Regions from separate parts of the Microbacterium sp. zg.Y1084 genome, predicted to be linked through region 3. Evidence: predicted binding sites of a transcription regulator. Region 3 holds the regulator's gene; each other region holds the start of a gene.
What was found. Region 3 encodes LexA, which represses DNA repair genes until DNA is damaged. Its sites were predicted from a motif close to TCGAACANNTGTTCGA; they were not measured.
Positions count from the first base shown of each region.

Region 1: a site for LexA is predicted at 1,654-1,669, ahead of NQ165_RS03865 (HNH endonuclease signature motif containing protein). Genes of this name have one in related genera too.
Region 2: a site for LexA is predicted at 1,471-1,486, ahead of NQ165_RS08800 (HNH endonuclease signature motif containing protein). Genes of this name have one in related genera too.

Region 1 covers NZ_JANJGV010000002.1:541,045-544,318, reverse strand. Annotated here, with positions in the region: gene NQ165_RS03870 (DUF6264 family protein) at 1-256, shown strand, start outside; gene NQ165_RS03865 (HNH endonuclease signature motif containing protein) at 304-1,632, opposite strand; gene fbaA (class II fructose-bisphosphate aldolase) at 1,743-2,774, opposite strand; gene glpX (class II fructose-bisphosphatase) at 2,959-3,274, shown strand, end outside.
Region 2 covers NZ_JANJGV010000004.1:142,374-145,647, reverse strand. Annotated here, with positions in the region: gene NQ165_RS08805 (DHA2 family efflux MFS transporter permease subunit) at 1-1,231, opposite strand, end outside; gene NQ165_RS08800 (HNH endonuclease signature motif containing protein) at 1,498-2,829, shown strand; gene NQ165_RS08795 (glycosyltransferase) at 2,847-3,274, opposite strand, start outside.
Region 3 covers NZ_JANJGV010000008.1:8,122-11,395, forward strand. Annotated here, with positions in the region: gene NQ165_RS10125 (histidinol-phosphate transaminase) at 1-743, opposite strand, end outside; gene NQ165_RS10130 (LysM peptidoglycan-binding domain-containing protein) at 809-1,168, opposite strand; gene lexA (transcriptional repressor LexA) at 1,423-2,115, shown strand; gene metE (5-methyltetrahydropteroyltriglutamate--homocysteine S-methyltransferase) at 2,198-3,274, opposite strand, start outside.

The sequences.
Region 1 (3,274 bases), on a different contig from region 3:
CCTCGGCGTCGACGCGCAGTTGGCCGACCCCGAATCCGGGCGCGGCTGGGGTGTGGCCGCGGCAACGGCTCTCGCCGGAGGCTGGGTGCTCACGGCCTGGCTGTCGTGGCGGAGCCTGGCGGCTCGGCGACTGACGTGGTGGATTCCGCTCGTCGGCGGCATCCTGTTCAACTTCGTCTCGGGCACGCTGATGGTGATCCCCATCATGAACGACCCGGCCGCTTGGGAAGCGCTGCAGCGCACCGTCTCAGGCTGATCCGACCGCTCGCCGCCCGTGTGGCGTGACAGCGCCGCGCACCGACATCAGAACGGCGGCGGATCGCAGGTCGGTGCGAACCGCACCGCCGTGACCGGCGTGTCCACGTAGCTCCGCCCGGTCGGACTCGTCCACTCGAGCACGCCACCGCCTCGCTGGCGCACCCGCCACGCGGAGGCGTGCTTGAGCGAGTGATGTCGCCTGCACAGGTGGGCGAGATTCTCTGCGCTGGTGGCGCCGCCGAGCGCCGCATCATGCGTGTGGTCGATATCGCACCGCCGTGCGGGCTGGCGACAGCCGGGGAAGCGGCAATGCTCGTCACGCACGCGCAGCACGCGGCGGAGGTTTTCGCTCGGCCGGTAGCGGTCGACGGCGAGGACGACACCGCTCACCGGGTGAGTCATCACGCGGTCCCAGCCGACGGCGTGGCCGGCGAGCCGTCGCGCCGTCTGCGCGTCGATCGGGCCGGAACCTGCCAGGCGCGCGCCTCCGTCGGTGCGGCCGGCGAGCGTGAGCACCGGCACACTCACCTGCACCTGTGCGCGGATGGCAGCCAGGCCGTCGCCGGAGGCGATCGGGCCGCCCCCGAGCGCCAGATCGCAGAGGACGTCGGCGCGGATCTGGTCGATCGTTCGGCGATCGTCATCCGTGGCGTCCGTGGCGTCCGTGGCGTCCGTGGCGTCCGTGGCACCCGCGGCGCGCTCGGCATCGTGGGTCGTGCGGCGGATGACGCCCGCCATCGTCGTCAGGCGATCGTGGATGCCGTGGGCGAGGACGGCGGGGAGCGTGGCGAGCAACTCAGCCATGCCGTCGCCGACGTCGCGCACGATCACCGCGCGGCGTGCACGTGCCGCACGATGGCGCGCTTCTCGATCACCGCGCTCCGCCTGCTCGGCGAGGGTGCCGAGGACCGCGCGCAGGCGGGCAGGGGTCTCAGCTTCTGCGAGCGCTACGGCCGAGGCCTCGAAGGCCGCCCGCTGGGCGTCGTCACCGATGCCCTGCCCGGCATCCACGATCGCGGACGCGTGAGCGGCCTCGATGCGTCCGTCGGCGAGGGCGGCATGGGTGGCAGGGAACCGCTGCGTGAGAGTCCAGGCCTCGGAGATGCGGCGCTGGACGGTGCGGTCGCCGGCGTGCAGGGCGGCACCGATCTCGGCGGCGACCGTGCGCAGCGCCATCTCGCGCTCGCGCTCGCGGAGGGGAAGTGAACCGGCGGCCTCGTCTGCGAGGTCGAAGGCCGCGGTGAGCAGCGACGCCTCGAGAGCGCGGAACCCGGCGATCGCCGATCGCACGCCGCCGAGTGCGGTCACGAGTGCGTGCAGCGCAGCGGTGTCGACCTCCGCCTGCGGGGCCTTGCGCGTCGTGTCCGTTGCCATGCGACCATTGTCGCGCGAACCTCGGACATTCGTTCGAATGTACGCGCTCCGTGCCGGCACGCAGAACGCCCCGACCACCAGGGCCGGGGCGTTCTCGCGTTGCGAAGGTGTCAGGCGCCGAGCGACTTGCCGTAGGAACCCAGCTGCTGGGTCGCCTCGACGACGCGGGTGGCCATCGCCGACTCGGCGACCTTGCCCCAGGCGCGGGGGTCGTAGGCCTTCTTGTTGCCGACCTCGCCGTCGATCTTGAGCACGCCGTCGTAGTTCTGGAACATGTACCCGGCGACGGCACGCGTGAAGGCGTACTGCGTGTCGGTGTCGATGTTCATCTTCACGACGCCGTTGGCGACGGCCAGGGCGATCTCCTCGGGCGTCGAGCCGCTGCCACCGTGGAACACCAGGTCGAGGGGCTTCTGGCCGGTGCCGAAGCGCGCGGCGATGCCTTCCTGGATCTCGCCGAGGAGTTCGGGCTTGAGCTTCACGTTGCCGGGCTTGTAGACGCCGTGCACGTTGCCGAAGGTGAGCGCGGCGATCCAGCGGCCCTGGTCGCCGAGACCGAGTGCCTCGACCACCTGGGCGACGTCGTTGGTCGTCGTGTACAGCGCGTCGTTGGTGCCCTCGTGCTTGACGCCGTCCTCCTCGCCGCCGACGACGCCGATCTCGACCTCGAGGATGGCGCTGATGGCCTTCATGCGGGGGAGCAGCGTCTGGGCGATCTCGATGTTCTCGGCGAGCGGCACCGCGGAGCCATCCCACATGTGGGACTGGAAGATCGGGTTGCGGCCGGCCCTGACCTCTTCTTCGGAGGCGGCGATCAGCGGCAGCAGGAAGTCGTCCAGCGCGGGCTTGGGGCAGTGGTCGGTGTGCAGGGCGACCGTGATCGGGTAGTTCTTCGCGACCTCGGTGACGAACTTGGCCATGGCGATGGCACCGGTGGCGCGGCCCTTGACGGTGTGGCCGGCGAAGTAGTCCGCGCCGCCCGTGGTGACCTGGATGATGCCGTCGGAGCCGGCTTCGGTGAGTCCCTGCAGCACGGCGTTGATGGACTGCGAGCTGGCGGCGTTGATCGCCGGGTATGCGAATCCGCCGGCCTTCGCACGGTCCAGCATTTCGGCATACTGCTCGGGGGTTGCGACGGGCATGTCAGCTCCTAAAGTCGGCGGTTGATCCTGCTTCACTCTAGCGAAGCGGGCCCACTCGGTCCCGGGGGTCGGCCGTGGCAAACGGCCGCGTGCACATAACGAGCCGGAAAGAACCGCGTTTCCTTCGCTCTCCGACAGCGCCATACCCGGGCGCGTCGGCACCGCGCGGCATAGGCTGTGCCCCATGGTGAGCCTGACCGCGGATATGAGTCCCCTGCACCCCGACCGCAACCTCGCTCTGGAGCTCGTGCGAGCGACCGAAGCGGCAGCGATCCGGTCGGTGCCGTTCATCGGCCGCGGGCAGAAGGAGCTCGCCGACGGGGCGGCCGTGGACGCGATGCGCGCGTTCCTGACCACCGTCAACTTCGACGGCACGATCGTGATCGGCGAGGGCGAGAAGGACAACGCGCCCATGCTGTTCAACGGCGAGCGTGTCGGGACCGGTCGCGGGCCGCAGTGCGATGTCGCGGTGGACCCCATCGACGGCACCTCGCTCACCG
Region 2 (3,274 bases), on a different contig from region 3:
GGAGGTTGGCCTCCAGACGCCCCTGCATCACCGCAGCGATCGCGGCCGATCCCAGCACCGAGCCGATCGTGCGCATCGTGTTGTAGACGCCCGAGCCGGCACCCGCCTGGCGGGGGTCGAGGTTGCGCGTCGCGGTCGTCGCCAGCGGGCCCCACAGCCCGGACTGCCCGATCCCCATGAGGGCGGCGGGGAAGAGGAACATCCACGTCGGGGTGTCGGGGGTCATCAGCGACGCGTACCAGACGAGCGCGGATGCCACCGCGATCATCCCCGGCACGAGCAGGAACCGCGGGTCGGTGCGGTCGAGCAGACGTCCCGCCAGCGGGGAGAGGATGCCGGCCGCCACCGCCGTCGGCACCAGCAGCAGGGCGGCATCGGTCGGGCTCAGCCCGCGCGCCAGCTGCAGGAAGAACATGAACGGCAGCGACATGCTCGCCGCCATGAACCCCACCGCCGTGATGCCGATGCCGGCGACGGAGAAGTTGCGGTCCCGGAACAGCGACATCGGCACGAGCGCCTCGCTGCGCGTGCGAGCCTGCTGAGCCACGAACAGCGCCAGCACCACCAGGCCCGCGGCCAGCAGCATCCACACCGTCACCGGCCCCCAGATGGCGCCCCAGTCGTAGTGCTCCGCCTCCTGCAGGGCGAACACGATGAGGAACAGGGCGACGGCGCTGAGCACCACGCCCAGCATGTCGAAGCGGTGCGGGTGCGTCGGCAGCTTCGGCACCAGCATCCACGCGAGCACGAACCCGACCACGCCCACGGGCAGATTGACGAAGAAGATCCACTCCCACCCGAGGCCGTCCACGAGCAGGCCGCCGGCGAGCGGACCCACCAGCATCGCCACACCGGAGGTCGCGCCCCACAGGCCCATCGCCGCGCCCCGCCGGGCGGCGGGGAAGGTGCGGGTGATCACAGCCATCGTCTGCGGGGTCATCAGCGAGGCGCCGATGCCCTGCAGCGCCCGGAACGCGATGAGCGTGCCGAGGGTCGGCGACAGTCCGCAGCCGAGCGAGGCGAGGGTGAACACCGCGAGTCCGGCGAGGTAGATGCTCTTCGGGCCGAACCGGTCGCCCAGGCGCCCCGTCACCAGCAGCGGCACGGCGTAGGCGAGCAGATAGGCGCTCGTGACCCACACGACGTTGTCGAGGTCCGCCGTGTCGGGATCCAGCGCCGCCTTGATGGCGGGGTTGGCCACCGACACGATCGTGGTGTCCACGAGGATCATGAAGAAGCCGATCACCAGCGCCCACAGGGCCGGCCAGGGGCCGGTGGCGGGCGCGCCCGTGGCACGTCCTGCGCCGCGGCGAGCGCGGGTGTCAGAGTCGGTCACGCCGTCAGCCTCTCCCTCTGCGGTCCTCGCGGTGCGGAGGAGACTCTACGCCTGCTGGCCGACACCGGGGGCGGCGAAAGCCGAATGGGGGCGCACTTCCGCTCGCAGATAGATGTGCACAGCGCTTCTCGTTATCGTACATATGTACTATACTCGGTGCCATGGAGAACGGACTCCGCGACATCGCCGCAGCACTCGACCTGCTGGTCGCCGCAGGTGCCGACCGGCCTCCCGGGTCACTGACACCGGGCGAGCTGATCGCGGTGAACGACGCCTTCGGCGCACTGCGCCGTCGAGTGGATGCCGCGTTCGCCCCGGTGGCCGCCGAGATCGCCCGCCAATCCCGCTCCGAGCTGGGGAAGGACTCGCTCGCGAAGAAGCAGGGTCACCGCTCTCCCGCAGCGCTGATCTCGGCGACGACGGGATCGACCACCGCAGACGCGGTGCGCCTGGTGCAGGTCGGCGAGGCCACCGCGCCCCGCATGACGCTCGCCGGCGAGCGCCTCCCGGCCAAGCACCCGCACGTCGCCGGCGCGGTGGCATCGGGGAAGCTCGGCATGTGGGCGGCATCCGCGATCATCACCCTCCTGGACCGCGTGTCGCTCCGCGCCGACGCCGCCGTCCTCGACGCGATGGAAGAGCGGCTCGCCGAAATGGCGCCGGGCCTGCGCCCCGATCAGCTGGGAACGCTGCTCGCCCGCGCCGAGGCCCACCTCGACCCCGACGGCGTCGAGCCGCGTGAGACCGAGCGACGCGGCGAGCGCAGCCTGGTGATCCAGGAGCGGGACGGGATGGTCGTGCTGACGGCGAAGCTCGATGCCGAGACGGCGGCACCCGTGAAAGCCGCCATCGAGGGGATCGTCACCGGAGTCCTCCGCCGCAATGAGCACGCCGACGATGCCGAGAAGGACCGACGCAGCGTGCGTCAGATGCAGGCGGATGCCCTGGCCGACGTGTGCCGTCACGCGCTCGGGTGCACGCAGCTGCCGACGCTCCCCACGACCACCGTCATCGTGCGCATGGACCTGGACGCGCTGACGGACGGCGTGGGCACCGCGAGCATCGATGGGATCGACCAGCCGCTCTCCGCAGCCGCCGCCCGACGGCTCGCAGCCGACGCGGAGATCATCCCCTGCGTCCTCGGCGGCGACAGCGAGATCCTCGACTGGGGACGTGCCAAGCGGCTCTTCACCGCGGCGCAGAAGCTGGCACTGGGCGAACGCGACGGTGGCTGCGCCTCGTGCGGCGCTCCGTCCGCCCGGTGTGTCGTCCATCACATCCGATGGTGGGCGCGAGACGGCGGGTCAACCGACCTCGGCAACGGCATCCTCCTCTGCGTCGGATGCCACCATCGCATCCATGACAACGGCTGGGGGATCGAGGTCGAGGGCGTCGGGACGCGGGCGAAGGTGTGGTTCGTCCCACCGAAGTGGCTCGATCCGGCGCAGACCCGGCGTCTCGGCGGGCGACATCGCTACGACCTCGCCAGCTGACCGGGCCTTCGGGTGGTTCAGCGGAGCGCATCCAGGATGCGGAGGGCCTCTGTCGTTCCGTTTTCCGTGGACATGATCCTGGCGGCCTCCGTGACACGGACGCGATAGTCGTCGAGCGCATCCAGCGCGGTGCGGAGCGTGCGCACGGTCAACGCCCGCGATCGGATCGGGGCGGGGGCGAGTCCAGCCGCGTGCAACCGCGCACCCCAGAAGGGCTGATCTGCGATGAACGGAACGATCACCGAAGGCGCGGCGGCGAGCGTCGCCGCGTGGATGGTGCCAATGCCCCCATGGTGGACGGCGGCCGCCGCGAGCGGCAGCACCGTCCGATGGGCCACGCTCTGCATCACCAGCACGTCGCCCCCTGCGCGGTCCGGCGGCACCTCGATGCCACCGAGCCCCGTGGCGACGAGTACGCGGAAGCCCTGGTCACGTGCGGAATCGA
Region 3 (3,274 bases):
GCGTCGATCAGCGCGGGATCGGCTGCGAGGTATCCCACCCGCGCTCCGGCGAAGGCGAAGGCCTTGCTCATGGTGCGGGACACCACGAGCCGCTCGCGCCCCGGCATCAGCGTCACCGCCGACCGCGCGTCGCGTGGGGCGAACTCGACGTACGCCTCATCGACGATCACGACACCGGCTGTGGCCTCGTAGACCGCCTCGACCACGTCGAGTGACAGCGGCGTTCCGGTGGGGTTGTTCGGCGCGCAGAGGAAGACCACGTCGGGCGCCGCCTCCGCGACCTGCGATGCCGCGTCGTCGGGAGCGAGGGTGAAGTCGTGCGCGCGGTGACCGGCGACCCAGGTGGCTCCCGTCCCCCGCGTCAACAGCGGGTACATCGAGTAGGTCGGCGCGAAGGAGAACGCGGTGCGGCCGGGACCGGCGAACGCCTGCAGCACATGCTGCAGCACCTCGTTCGAGCCGTTCGCCGCCCAGATCTGGTCGCGGGACAGGCCGTGGCCGAGGTACTCGGCGAAGGCCTCGCGCAGCGCCGTGAACTCGCGGTCGGGGTAACGGTTCACGTCGCGCAGCGCACGAGCGACGGCGTCGAGGATGTCGCCCGCGACCTCGTCGGGAACCGGATGCGTGTTCTCGTTGACGTTCAGAGCGACGGGGAGTGCCGCCTGCGGAGCGCCGTACGGCGTCTGGCCGCGCAGATCGTCGCGGAGGGGGAGGTCGTTGAGACTCGGGATCACCCCTCCCATGCTAGCCAGCCCGGCCATCAGTGGGCTCGGCCCCAGGTCGGAACGTATCGCCCTCGCACCCGGCCTCACGGCGCGGCGGTGTACTCCCAGGGGATGGACAGTCGCTGACCGGCGGCGACCACGGAGGACTCGAGGGCGTTCAGCCGCACGATCTCGTGGATGACGTCGCGCGGGTCGGCCTGGGGCGCGACCTCTTCGGCGATCGACCACAGCGATTCGCCCGCAGCGACGGTGACCATCTGGAACGAGCCGGCCGGAGCGGAGCGGTCCCCGCTGGCGAGTGCACCTCCCCCACTGAGGGCGGCGGCGCCGACGGCGATGACGATGGGGAGGGCGGCGAGACCGGTGAACACCCGGCGACCGCGGGCGGTGAGCCGCAGCCGCGTGGCGGACGACGTCGGTCCGGCGAGCTGGATGGTGGTCATGGAGTCCTCCTCTGTGGCGATCTTCGCATCCGACCTTCGGCCAGGAAGGCCGGATGCGAAGTTCTTTTCCGAAGTTATCTTCGATGTTCTAGGGTGTCAAGCACGGGACCGGTCGGATATCGAATCGCACGCGACACGCGTGGACCTCTGCGCCGCGGCATCCGGCACCGGATACGGTTTCGATAGGAGCACCCCATCACGGACCTCCGACATTCGAAGACGCTGCCTCGCGCGGCGAGACGGGAGAAGGCTCGATGACCGACGCGACACCGGCCGGCCGCGAGCGGGACAAGCCGCAGACGCGGCGGCGCAAGAGCCTCAGCGAGAAGCAGCTGGCGATCCTCGAGGTCATCCAGCGCTCGATCGCACGGCATGGCTACCCGCCGAGCATGAGGGAGATCGGCGACGCGGTGGGACTCAAATCGCTGTCGAGCGTGACCCATCAGCTCAATCAGCTCGAGCTGAGCGGATACCTCCGGCGCGACCCCGGCAAGACGCGCGCCATGGAGGTGCTGATCGACCTGCCCGGCTCTGCCGCCGAGAATCCTGCCGATGCCGCGCCCAGCGTCGGCGACGCCGCGCTCGTGCCGCTCGTCGGCCGCATCGCCGCGGGCGTGCCGATCACCGCCGACCAGCAGGTGGAGGAGATCTTCCCGCTGCCGCGCCAGCTGGTGGGCAAGGGTGACCTGTTCATGCTGAAGGTCAGCGGCGAATCGATGATCGATGCCGCGATCTGCGACGGCGACTGGGTGGTCGTCCGCTCGCAGCCCACAGCCGACAACGGCGACATCGTCGCGGCGATGCTCGACGGCGAGGCGACGGTCAAGACGTTCCGCCAGCGCGACGGTCACACGTGGCTGCTGCCGCGCAACAGCGCGTTCGAGCCGATCCTGGGCGACGAGTCGGTCGTGCTGGGCAAGGTGGTGGCGGTGCTGCGCGCGGTGTAGCCGCGACCGCGCGTACGCCGCGTGACATGACGAGGGGATGCCGCACTGCCGCGGCATCCCCTCGTGCGTCCCCGCCGGGAGGTCAGGCCCGCACCGCCACCTCCTCGCGCACCGCGCGCGCGGCCGAGACGAGGTTCTCCAGCGACGCGACCGTCTCGGCATAGCCGCGGGTCTTCAGTCCGCAGTCGGGGTTGACCCACACCTGGCCGATCGGCAGCTCGGTGACGGCGCGCCGCAGGAGGCCCGCGATCTCGTCGACGGACGGCACCCGGGGCGAGTGGATGTCGTACACGCCTGGCCCGACGCCGCGCGCGAAGCCCGAGGAGCGGATGTCGCCGATCACCTCGCCACGGCTGCGGGCCGCTTCGATGGAGGTGACATCGGCGTCCAGCGCAGCGATCGCATCGATGACGACGGCGAACTCCGAATAGCACAGGTGCGTGTGCACCTGGGTGGCGGGGACGGCGCCCGCGGTGGCGAGACGGAACGCACCGACCGACCACTCCAGGTAGTGCGGCTGGTCGGCGCTCTTCAGCGGCAGCAGCTCGCGCAGGGCGGGCTCGTCCACCTGGATGATGCGGATGCCGGCCGCCTCGAGGTCGGCGATCTCATCGCGGAGGGCGAGCGCCACCTGGTCCGCGGTCTCGCCCAGCGGCTGATCGTCGCGCACGAACGACCACGCCAGAATGGTCACCGGCCCCGTCAGCATCCCCTTCACCGGAGCCGCGGTGAGGCTCTGGGCGTAGGCCGACCACCCCACGGTGATGGGGGCCGGCCGAGAGACGTCGCCCCACAGGATCGACGGGCGGGTGGCCCGCGATCCGTAGGACTGCACCCAGCCGTTGCGGGTGACCGCGAAGCCGTCGAGGTTCTCGGCGAAGTACTGCACCATGTCGTTGCGCTCCGCCTCGCCGTGCACCAGCACGTCCAGCCCCAGGCGCTCCTGCAGCTCGATCACCCGGCGGATCTCGTCGCGCAGGAAGCCGTCGTACTGCGCGGCGGTCAGTTCTCCACGCGCAGCGGCGGCGCGGGCACGGCGGATGTCGCCGGTCTGCGGGAAGGAGCCGATCGTCGTCGTCGGCAGCACGGGGAGTCCGAGCTCACGCTGCGCGGATTCCCGCGTGGCGGCTGCGGCCCGCGAGTAGTCGTCGGGACTCAG